DNA from 2 places in the Azovibrio sp. genome. Region 1 is predicted to be linked to the other one. Evidence: predicted binding sites of a transcription regulator. Region 1 holds the regulator's gene; the other holds the start of a gene.

Evidence for each region. The regulator sigma-54, encoded in region 1, starts transcription at its own class of promoters, with help from an activator protein. The targets are predictions, from matches to a motif close to TGGCACGCTTNCTGCTNA.
Region 2: nifE (nitrogenase iron-molybdenum cofactor biosynthesis protein NifE) is a predicted target of sigma-54. The motif match lies at 2,667-2,684, and genes of this name have one in related genera.

What each region holds. Positions count from the first base shown of each region.
Region 1 covers NZ_JBASOH010000138.1:7,272-12,506, reverse strand. Annotated here, with positions in the region: gene recA (recombinase RecA) at 1-65, shown strand, start outside; gene recX (recombination regulator RecX) at 58-507, shown strand; gene lptB (LPS export ABC transporter ATP-binding protein) at 500-1,234, shown strand; gene WBH99_RS13975 (RNA polymerase factor sigma-54) at 1,271-2,716, shown strand; gene hpf (ribosome hibernation-promoting factor, HPF/YfiA family) at 2,731-3,054, shown strand; gene ptsN (PTS IIA-like nitrogen regulatory protein PtsN) at 3,106-3,552, shown strand; gene hprK (HPr(Ser) kinase/phosphatase) at 3,565-4,503, shown strand; gene WBH99_RS13955 (PsiF family protein) at 4,545-4,868, shown strand; gene WBH99_RS13950 (recombination-associated protein RdgC) at 5,072-5,235, opposite strand, start outside.
Region 2 covers NZ_JBASOH010000135.1:4,188-9,422, reverse strand. Annotated here, with positions in the region: gene WBH99_RS13120 (EAL domain-containing protein) at 1-1,994, shown strand, start outside; gene WBH99_RS13115 (GNAT family N-acetyltransferase) at 2,084-2,542, opposite strand; gene nifE (nitrogenase iron-molybdenum cofactor biosynthesis protein NifE) at 2,712-4,112, shown strand; gene nifN (nitrogenase iron-molybdenum cofactor biosynthesis protein NifN) at 4,126-5,235, shown strand, end outside.

The sequences.
Region 1 (5,235 bases):
AGATCGTCAATCCCGCCAGGACGGCTCCCGCCCCGGCTCCCGCTCCGGCTCTGGCCGATGCCTGAAAGCCTGGAGGCCAGGGCACTGGCCTTGCTGGCCCGGCGCGAATACAGCCGGGCCGAACTGCAACGCAAGCTGGCGCCCCACGCCGGATCTGCTGAAGCTCTGACGCAACTGCTCGATGAACTGGTCCGGTGCAGCAAGCTGAGCGATGACCGCTACGCGGAAATGCGGGTCAATGTGCGGGGCCGCCGCTATGGCAATGCCCGTCTGGTCCAGGAACTGCGCCAGTCCGGCGTGGAGCCCGAGGCCATTGCCGCCGCCCTGGCCCAAAGTGAGGATGAACACGGTCGCTGCCGGTCCGTCTGGCAGAAAAAATTTGCCACCCTGCCCGACTCGCCGGCCGAACGGGCGCGGCAACAACGATTCCTCCAGTACCGGGGCTTCTCCCAGGAAGCCATCCGCCGGGTGCTGCAGGGCCTGAATGAAGATGGCCGCCATGAATGAACCGCGCAGTTGCCTGAGCGCCCACCATCTCAAAAAACGCTACAAGGCCCGGGATGTGGTGGCCGATGTCTCCTTCGCCGTCAAAAGCGGCGAAGTGGTAGGCCTGCTCGGTCCCAACGGGGCCGGCAAGACCACCTGCTTTTATATGATCGTCGGTCTGGTGGCAGTCGACGGGGGGGACATTTTCATCGATGACACCAGGCTGACCCACCTGCCCATTCACCTGCGCGCCCGGCGGGGGCTTTCCTATCTCCCCCAGGAGGCCTCCGTGTTCCGCAAGCTGAACGTCGCGGAAAACATCCAGGCCGTGCTGGAACTGCAGAATCTCCCGCCCCAGGAAATCAAGGAGCGGCTGGAAAACCTGCTCGAAGAGTTGCACATCACCCACATCCGCCACACCCAGGCGGCGGCCCTCTCGGGCGGCGAGCGGCGCCGGGTCGAAATCGCCCGGGCCCTGGCGACCCAGCCCCGTTTCATCCTGCTGGACGAGCCTTTCGCCGGGGTGGACCCGATTGCCGTGCTCGACATCCAGAAGATCATCCGCTTCCTCAAAGAGCGCAATATCGGCGTGCTGATCACCGACCACAACGTGCGGGAAACCCTGGGCATCTGCGATCACGCCTGGATCATCAACGAAGGCCATGTCCTTGCGTCTGGTTCTCCGAGCGAGATCGTCTATAATGAAGACGTAAGAAAAGTTTATCTGGGCGAGCATTTCCGCCTTTAAGCTGCGGTTTTGTAAAAGCTCACCTCTCTCCCGCCGATGAAACCTTCCCTCCAGCTCAAGATTTCCCAGCAATTGGCGCTGACGCCCCAGTTGCAGCAGGCGATCAAGCTTTTGCAACTTTCGACCCTGGAAATGAACCAGGAAATCGAACGTTATCTGCAGGAAAACCCGCTGCTGGAGCGTGAGGACGAGCCGGAGCGGGAAAACACCTACAATACCAGCAGCAGCAACGAGCGGGGCCAGGAGGAGCCGGTCCCGGCCCGGGAAGAAAGCAGCGAGGAGCGCGCCGAACTCAGCCGCAGCGAGGTGGAGGAAGATCGCTGGTCCCAGGACAGTGGCAGCTATGGCAGCCCCGCCCGGGACCGGGATGATGACGAAGGCGATAGCCAGGACCTCCAGGCCGCCACCACATCCTTGCGTGAACACCTGACCTGGCAACTGGGCATGACCCAGTTTTCCGACCAGGACCGCGCCCTGATCCGTTTCCTGATCGAAGGGCTGGATGATGACGGTTATCTCTCGGCCAGCCTGGAAGAATTGCTGGAAACCATTCCGCCCGAATATGAAGTGGAACTGGACGACCTCGAAATCGCCCTGCGCCAGCTGCAAAGCCTGGACCCCACCGGCGTCGCGGCCCGTTCCCCCCAGGAATGCCTGGCGCTGCAACTGAAGGCCCTGCCTCAGGATCAAACCCGGGACCTGGCGCTGGCCGTGGTGGAACGGCACCTGGACCTGCTGGCCGCCCGGGATTTCAACAAGATCAAGAAATCATGCGCTTGCGATGATGACGCGCTCAAAGCCGCCCATGCGCTGATCGTCGGCCTCGATCCCCGGCCCGGCGCCCGCTTTGCGGCCATCGATACGCGCTACATCATTCCCGATGTCATCGTGAAGAAGCTGCGCGGCAAATGGACCGCCCAGATCAATCCCGATGCCTACCCCAAGCTCAGGATCAACCGGCTTTATGCAGAAATCCTGTCCCAGCAGCGCCGCGGGGAGGGCGGCCTGTCGAATCAGCTGCAGGAAGCCCGCTGGCTGATCAAGAACGTCCAGCAGCGTTTCGATACCATCGCCCGGGTCTCCCAGGCCATCGTCGATCGCCAGCGCCAGTTCTTCGAGCACGGCGAAGTCGCCATGCGCCCGCTGGTGCTGCGCGAGATTGCCGACACCATCGGCCTGCATGAATCCACCGTCTCCCGGGTGACGAGCCAGAAGTACATGGCCACTCCCCGGGGTATCTTTGAATTGAAGTACTTCTTTGGCAGCCATGTCTCCACCGATACCGGCGGGGCGTGTTCTGCCACGGCTATCCGGGCTTTGATCAAGCATTTGATCAGTGCTGAAGATGGCAAGAAGCCCTTGTCGGATAGTCAAATATCCGAAATACTAGGCCAGCAGGGAATCGTTGTGGCCCGGCGCACCGTGGCGAAATACCGCGAAGCGCTCAACATCCCGCCGGTCAATTTACGCAAGACCCTGTAAGAGAGGAGAAAAAAATGAATCTACAGATCAGCGGCCACCATATCGAAGTCACGCCTGCCCTCCGCGAGTATGTGGAAGCCAAGCTTGAACCCGTCATCAACCACTTTGACCGGGTCACCGGCGTGAATGTCATCCTGTCGGTGGAAAAACTGAAGCAGAAGGCCGAAGTCACGGTACATGTGCCGGGCAAGGACATTTTTGTCGAAAGCAGCGAAGATGATCTTTATGCTGCCATCGACAGCATGTTCGACAAGCTGGACCGTCAGGTTCTGAGGCACAAGCAGAAGCTTCAGGACCATCACCGCGGCGACAAGGTTGCCGATCATCTCGAGGATTGATGTCTGCGGCCGCAACCCCCGGTTGCGGCCCGGTCCTCTCCGGTTCCCATCATGAAATTGATTGCTCAACTCCTGCCCGCATCCCATGTCCTGCTGGGCATGGATGCCGGCAGCAAAAAACGGGTATTCGAGCAGGCCGCCCAGATGTTCGAAAGCGCGGATGGCATTGCTGCGGCGCAGGTCTTCGATAGCCTGTTCGCCCGGGAAAAACTCGGCTCCACCGGCCTGGGCCAGGGGATTGCCATCCCCCATGGCCGCATCAAGGGCCTCAAGCAGGCCACCGGCGCCTTCATCCGTCTGGCCGAGCCGATTCCCTTCGATGCCCCGGATGGCCGCCCCGTGTCCCAGCTTTTCATCCTCCTGGTGCCGGAACAGGCCACGGAAGAACACCTGCAGATCCTGTCCGAACTCGCCACCTGCTTCGCCGACCGGCAGTTTCGGGAGCAGCTTGCCGCAGCCACCGACGCCGCCCGTGTCATCACCCTGTTCTCTGCCTGATCCGGCCCCTGCATGCAGGAAATCAGCCTAGTCCAGCTCTTCGAGGATCACCGGGACAAGCTCGAACTGTCCTGGGAAGTGGCCGTCGGCACCAACCGCCGCATCAGCCTGAAGGAATCCGGCAACTACGGCGCGGACGTGGTGGGGCACATGAACCTGATCCACCCGGAACGCCTGCAGGTGATCGGCACCGCCGAAATCGCCTGGCTCCGGCGTGTCTCCGAAGCCCAGTTTGGCAGCCAGGTCGGCGCCCTCCTGGCGGCACAGCCGCCGGCCCTGATCGTTGCCGACGGATTGCCGGTTCCCGATGCCTTGCGGACCATTTGCGAAAGCACCCGGACGCCGCTGCTGACGGCGGCCAAACCCTGCGCCGCGGTGATCGACCTGCTCCGCATTTATCTATCGCGTCGCCTGGCGGACATCACCTCCGTCCACGGGGTCTTCATGGACGTGCTGGGCATGGGCGTACTGATTACCGGCGATTCCGGCGTGGGCAAATCGGAACTCGCCCTGGAACTGATCTCCCGCGGCCACGGACTGGTCGCCGATGACGTGGTGGAACTGGCCCGCATCGCCCCCACCACCCTGGAGGGGCGCTGCCCGGGCATGCTGCAGGATTACCTGGAAGTCCGCGGCCTGGGGCTTCTCAACATCCGCACCATCTTTGGCGAAACGGCGTCCCGCCGCAGGATGAAGCTGAAGTTGATCGTCTACCTGCAAAAAACCGTGTCCGGTGTCGATGCCCCGCGCCTGCCCCTCGATGCCCAGACCCAGAATGTTCTCGGCGTGCCCATCCGCAAGGTGGTGATTCCCGTGGCGGCAGGGCGCAACCTGGCTGTCCTGCTGGAGGCCGCCGTGCGCAATACCATCTTGCAACTGCGCGGCATCGACAGCATGCAGGAATTCATTTCCCGCCAGCAAAAAGCGCTGGTGCTGGACGAGGAACTCTAAGACAATTCAGCTTGCATTTTTTCAAGCCAAAGGAGAAGTCCATGAAGCAAGTGATCTGCACCCTCGCCATTGCCTTTACCCTGGGGCTCGGTACGGCCTATGCGGAAGATGCGCCCGCCAGGAAGGCCCCGAGTCCGGCGCAGCAGGCTCAGCAGGAAAAAATGAGGGGCTGTAACCAGGAAGCCAAGGCCAAGGAACTCAAGGGCGACGAGCGCAAAGCCTTCATGAAGGAATGCCTGTCCACCAAGACCGCTTCCGGGGCCAGCCAGCGCGACAAGATGAAGGCCTGCAACCAGCAAGCCGGCGACAAGGCCCTGAAAGGTGATGAACGCAAAGCCTTCATGAGCGAGTGCCTGAAGAGCTGAGGCAAGGCCGCCTTGCCCAAAAAAAATCCCGGCGCGCCGGGATTTTTTTTTGGGCTCACTTGCCTTTTCGCGCAAGATTGCCGGGGCCTCGATTTCGCGGGGCGGTGGAATCCATCCTCGTCCGGCTGGGTCTGGCGGCTTCGAACCGCTTGCCGGAAGAGGCGGGCCGGAAACCTGCGCGGCGGGGAGGTGGCGGGCCGGGTTCAGAAGGGCGGTTCGTCCTGGCTGGCAGCTTCCGGCGCGGCCTGTTCGCCGCCCAGCGCTTCGAGCAGGGCCGGGATGAAGCGGGCGAATTCTCCTGCCATCAGGGCAAATTCCGCATCGAAGATTTCCTCGGCGTTCCCGGCGTCCTGCCCGGCGTTTTCCT
Region 2 (5,235 bases), on a different contig from region 1:
CCAATCATGCCGCCCAGGAGGTTTTTGCGGTGACCCCGGGGATGTATCGGGGTCGAAGCGATGCCGATATCGCCCTCAAGAACCCGCATCTGGACTATCTCCTCAAGCGGTTCCAGGAAAGCGACCAAGTGGCCTGGGAGAGCGGCAAGCCGCACCGTTCCGACGAAATACTGCTGGATCAAGATGGCCGGGAACGGGTGTTCGACACCATCAAGGCGCCCATCTTCCAGCCCGATGGCAGCCGTCGCGGCCTGGTGATCATTGGCCGCGATGTGACCGACCGCAAGCAGGCCGAGCGCGATCTGGCGCTGGCCAAGCAGGTGTTCGAGCACAGCGCCGAATCGATCATCGTCACCGACCGCAACAACTGCATTGTCTCGGTCAACCCGGCCTTCGCGCACACCACCGGCTATAGCGCCGAGGAGGTGATCGGCAAGAAACCGTCGGTGCTGCGCTCCGGTGCCCATGACAATGATTTTTATGCCGCCATGTGGTCGGCCATTCTCGGCAAGGGCAACTGGTCGGGCGAAATCATAGATCGGCGCAAGGACGGATCCACTTACCCGAAGTGGCTCTCCATCAGCGCCGTGCGGGGGGCGGACGGGGAGATCGAGAACTTCATCGCCCTGTTCTCCGACATCAGCGAACGCAAGGCAGTAGAACAGCGCATCCGCTATCTGGCCGAGCACGACTTCCTGACCGGCCTGCCCAACCGGGTGCTGCTCACCGACCGGGTCAGCCAGGCCATCGCCTTCGCCCGCCGCAACCGTACCCGCCTGGCCCTGATGTTCCTGGACCTGGACCGCTTCAAGAGCATCAACGACACGCTGGGCCACAATATCGGAGATGAGTTGCTGCGCGTCATCACCCAGCGACTCCTGACCCATGTACGGGCCAGCGATACGGTGAGCCGTCTGGGCGGCGATGAATTCGTCCTGCTCTTGCTGGAGGTGAATGACGAGGGCGACGTTGCCCATCTGGCCCGCAATATCCTGGACGCGCTGATCGAGCCGGTGCGGGTGGGTGAGCATGAGCTCAATGTGAGCGGCAGCATCGGCATCGCCATGTATCCGGAACACGGCCAGGATATCGACACCCTGATGAAGTGTGCCGATACCGCCATGTATCAGGCCAAGGCGGCCGGGCGTAATGCTCACGCCTTTTTTTCGGCCGAAATGGATGTGGCGGCGCGCGGTCGCCATGCGATGGAAGGCGCTTTGCGTCATGCCCTGACGCGCCGTGAATTCATCCTGCACTACCAGCCTCAGGCCGATGTGGCCGTGGGCGGCGTGGTGGCGCTGGAGGCCTTGCTGCGCTGGAACCGCCCCGGCTTTGGCCTGGTACCGCCCGACGACTTCATTCCCGTGGCCGAAGAGTCCGGCCTGATCGTGCCCATCACCGAATGGATTCTCGATGAAGTCTGCCGGCAGCTGCGCCAGTGGCGGGAGGGCGGGATGGTGCATGTGCCGGTGGCCATCAACCTCTCGCCGGTCCAGTTTCGCCGCGAGGGGCTCTACGAAATCGCCATGGAAAAGGTGAAGCAATACGGCCTGCTGCCCAGCGACATCGAATTCGAGATCACCGAGAACGTGCTGATGCTCAACACCGAAACGGTGATGCGCACCCTGGACCGGCTGCGGGCCGCGGGTTTCCACCTCATCATCGACGACTTCGGCACGGGTTACTCCAGTCTTTCTTACCTGAAGCGCTTCCCGGTGGTGAAGCTCAAGATCGACCGCTCCTTTGTGCGCGACGTGAGCGACGACCCCGACGACGCCGCCATTGCCGGCGCCATCATCGGCATGGCGCGCAGTTTGAAATTAGGCGTGGTGGCCGAAGGGGTGGAGAAGAGCGAACAGCTCGATTTCCTGCGCCAGGAGCAGTGCAAGTCGATGCAGGGCTATCTCCTGTCCCGCCCCCTGCCGGCGGACGAACTGGAGCGGGCGCTCAAGGCCGGCCTGAGCCTGCCGGGCCTGGGTCAGGCGCAGGATTAGTCCCTCGCCGGCCCCTTCATTTCCCTTTTCCCGGGGCGGGCCAGCCTTGCAGCCAGCCACTGCAGCCGGTCACGACAAGATCCGGCGCATCACGCCGCAAGACCCAGCCGCATCACCTGCATTGCCGAAGGCTGAAAGCCGAAGCGGCCATAGAACGCCTGGGCCCGCCGGTTGTCATGGTCGGTGAGCAGGGTGACCCGGGCCAGGCCCCGGCTGCGGCTCCAGTCCAGCACCCCGCCTAGCAGCCGTTGCGCCAGCCCCTGGCCCCGGTGTCCGGCGCGGATGATCAGGTCTTCCAGTATCCCGACGCGGGCCCCTTCGGCGGTGCTGATGGTAAGCAGCAGATTCACCATCCCCAGCACCTCGCCGCCCTGGCGCAACACGAACAACTGGCCGGCCGCCGGGTTGTCGAGCAGCATCTGCAAACCCCGTTGCTGCTTTTTCGGGTCCGGCTGGAAATCATGTTCCTGGGCAAAGAGTTCGCCTAGCAAGGCCACCATGGCGGGCAGATCGGCGGCGGCGGCGGTTTCGACAACGGGGGCGGACATGCGCTGGCTCCTGAGACAAAATTGGGCGCCGATTATGTCCCAGCCCTGCGGGCTTTTGTGGTTTGTCGCCTTTGCGACAAACGCCAAAAGCCCACAAACCCATGAAAATCAACATCCTGGAACATGGCACCGCTCTTGCTAGAAGGTAGGCAAACTTCTGGAGGTGTCCATGAAAGCCAGCGAAATCCAGGCCCTGCTCGATGAGCCCGCCTGTAGCCACAACAGCAAGGAAAAGTCCGGCTGCGCCCGGCCCCAACCCGGCGCCACCGCTGGCGGCTGTGCCTTTGATGGCGCCCAGATCGCCCTCCTGCCCATCGCCGATGTGGCCCACATCGTCCATGGCCCCATCGCCTGCGCCGGCAGCTCCTGGGATAACCGGGGCACCCGCTCCTCCGGCCCCGCCCTGTACCGCATCGGCATGACCACCGATCTGTCGGAAACCGACGTGGTCATGGGCCGCGCCGAAAAACGCCTGTTCCATGCCATCAAGCAGGCCATCGAGGAATACCGGCCCGCCGCCGTATTCGTGTATGCCACCTGCGTCACCGCGCTGGTGGGTGACGACATGGAAGCGGTGTGCAAGGCCGCCACCGAACGCTGGGGCACCCCGGTGATCCCCATCGATGCCGCCGGTTTCTACGGCACCAAGAACCTGGGCAACCGCCTCGCCGGCGAAGCCATGTTCCAGTATGTGATCGGCACCGCCGAACCCAGGCCCGCCCTGCCCCACCCGGACGGCATCCCCACCTACGACGTCAACCTGATCGGCGAATACAACATCGCCGGCGAGTTCTGGCATGTGGCGCCCCTGTTCGACAAACTGGGCCTGCGCATTCTCGGCACCTTGTCCGGCGACTCCCGTTTCCATGAAGTGCAGACCATGCACCGGGGCCGGGTGAACATGGTGGTGTGTGCCAAGGCCCTGCTCAACGTGGCCCGCAAGATGCAGGAAAACTTTGGCATCCCCTTCTTCGAAGGCAGCTTCTACGGGGTCCAGGACACCTCCAACGCCCTGCGCGACTTCGCCCGCCTGATCGGCGACCCGGACCTGATGGCCCGCACCGAAGCCCTGATCGGCGTTGAAGAAGCCCGGGCCCATGCCGCCCTGGAGCCCTGGCGCAAGCGCCTCGAAGGCAAGCGGGTGCTGCTTTATACCGGCGGGGTGAAATCCTGGTCGATCGTTTCCGCCCTCCAGGACCTGGGCATGACCGTGGTGGCAACCGGCACCAAGAAATCCACCGAGGAAGACAAGGCCCGCATCCGCGAACTGATGGGCGAGAACACCAGGATGATCGACGACGGCAGCCCCAAGGCCCTGTTGTCCACCTACAAGGAATACCGGGCCGACATCCTGATCGCCGGGGGCCGCAATCTCTATACCGCCCTGAAGGCCCGCATCCCCTTCCTCGACATCAATCAGGAACGGGAATTCGGCTACGCCGGCTACACCGGCATGGAAGAACTGGCCCGGCAACTGGCCCTCTCCATCGAGAGCCCGGTCTGGAACGCGGTACGAAAACCCGCCCCCTGGGCCAGACAGAACGCCGCCGGCACCGTGCTGGCCGCCTGATCAGGAGCGCTTCATGGCTGAAATCATCAAATCCACCAAGGCCCTGGCCGTAAACCCCCTCAAGGTCAGCCAGACCATCGGCGCTGCCCTGGCCTTCCTCGGCCTCAACCGCAGCCTGCCCCTGATGCACGGCTCCCAGGGCTGTACCGCCTTCGGCAAGGTGTTCTTCGTGCGCCACTTCCGGGAGCCGATTCCCCTGCAGACCACGGCCATGGATCAGGTGTCCTCGATCATGGGTGCCGACGAAAACATCGTTGCAGCCCTTGCCACCTTGTCCGGCAAGAGCAGGCCCGATGTGATCGGCCTGGTCACCACCGGCCTCTCCGAAACCCAGGGCACCGACATCCACCGCTCGGTCAAGGCATTTCGCGCCGCCCACCCGGAATTCGACCATGTAGCCGTGGTGCCGGTGAATACGCCCGACTATCTGGGCTGCCTCGAAACCGGCTACGCCCTGGCCCTCGAAGCCATCATCGAGACCCTGGTACCCGAGCGTCGCAACGCCGGCCGCCGCCCCAGGCAGGTCAATGTGCTGGCCTCCAGCATGCTGACTCCCGGTGACATCGAGGACATCAAGGCATGGATCGAAGCCTTCGGCCTGCGGCCCATCGTGCTGCCGGACATCGCCGACGCCCTGGACGGCCATCTGGTGGAAGCCGAGTTCTCGGCCCTGACCATCGGCGGCACACCCAAGGGCGAGATTGGCGACATGGGCGAATCCGCCGCCACCCTGGTGATCGGCAAGTCCCTCGACAAGGCGGCCGACAAGCTGGCGGCCCGCACCGGCGTGCCCGACTACCGCTTCACCGGCCTGATGGGCCTGGACGAGTGCGATGCCTTCACCCAGGCCCTGGCCGGGATTTCCGGCAAGCCGGTGCCCGGGCAGATCGAGCGGCAGCGGGCCCAGCTCCAGGACGCCATGGTGGATAGCCACTTCATGCTCGGCTTCGCCCGCCTGGCGATTGCCGCCGACCCGGACCTGCTGGTGATGCTGGGCAACTTCGCCCTGGGCATGGGCGCCGAAGTCGTGGCCGCCGTCTCGCCGGTGCGGGCCGAATCCCTGGCCGAACTCGATATCGGCAGCATCACCATCGGCGACCTGGCCGACCTGGAAAGCCAGGCC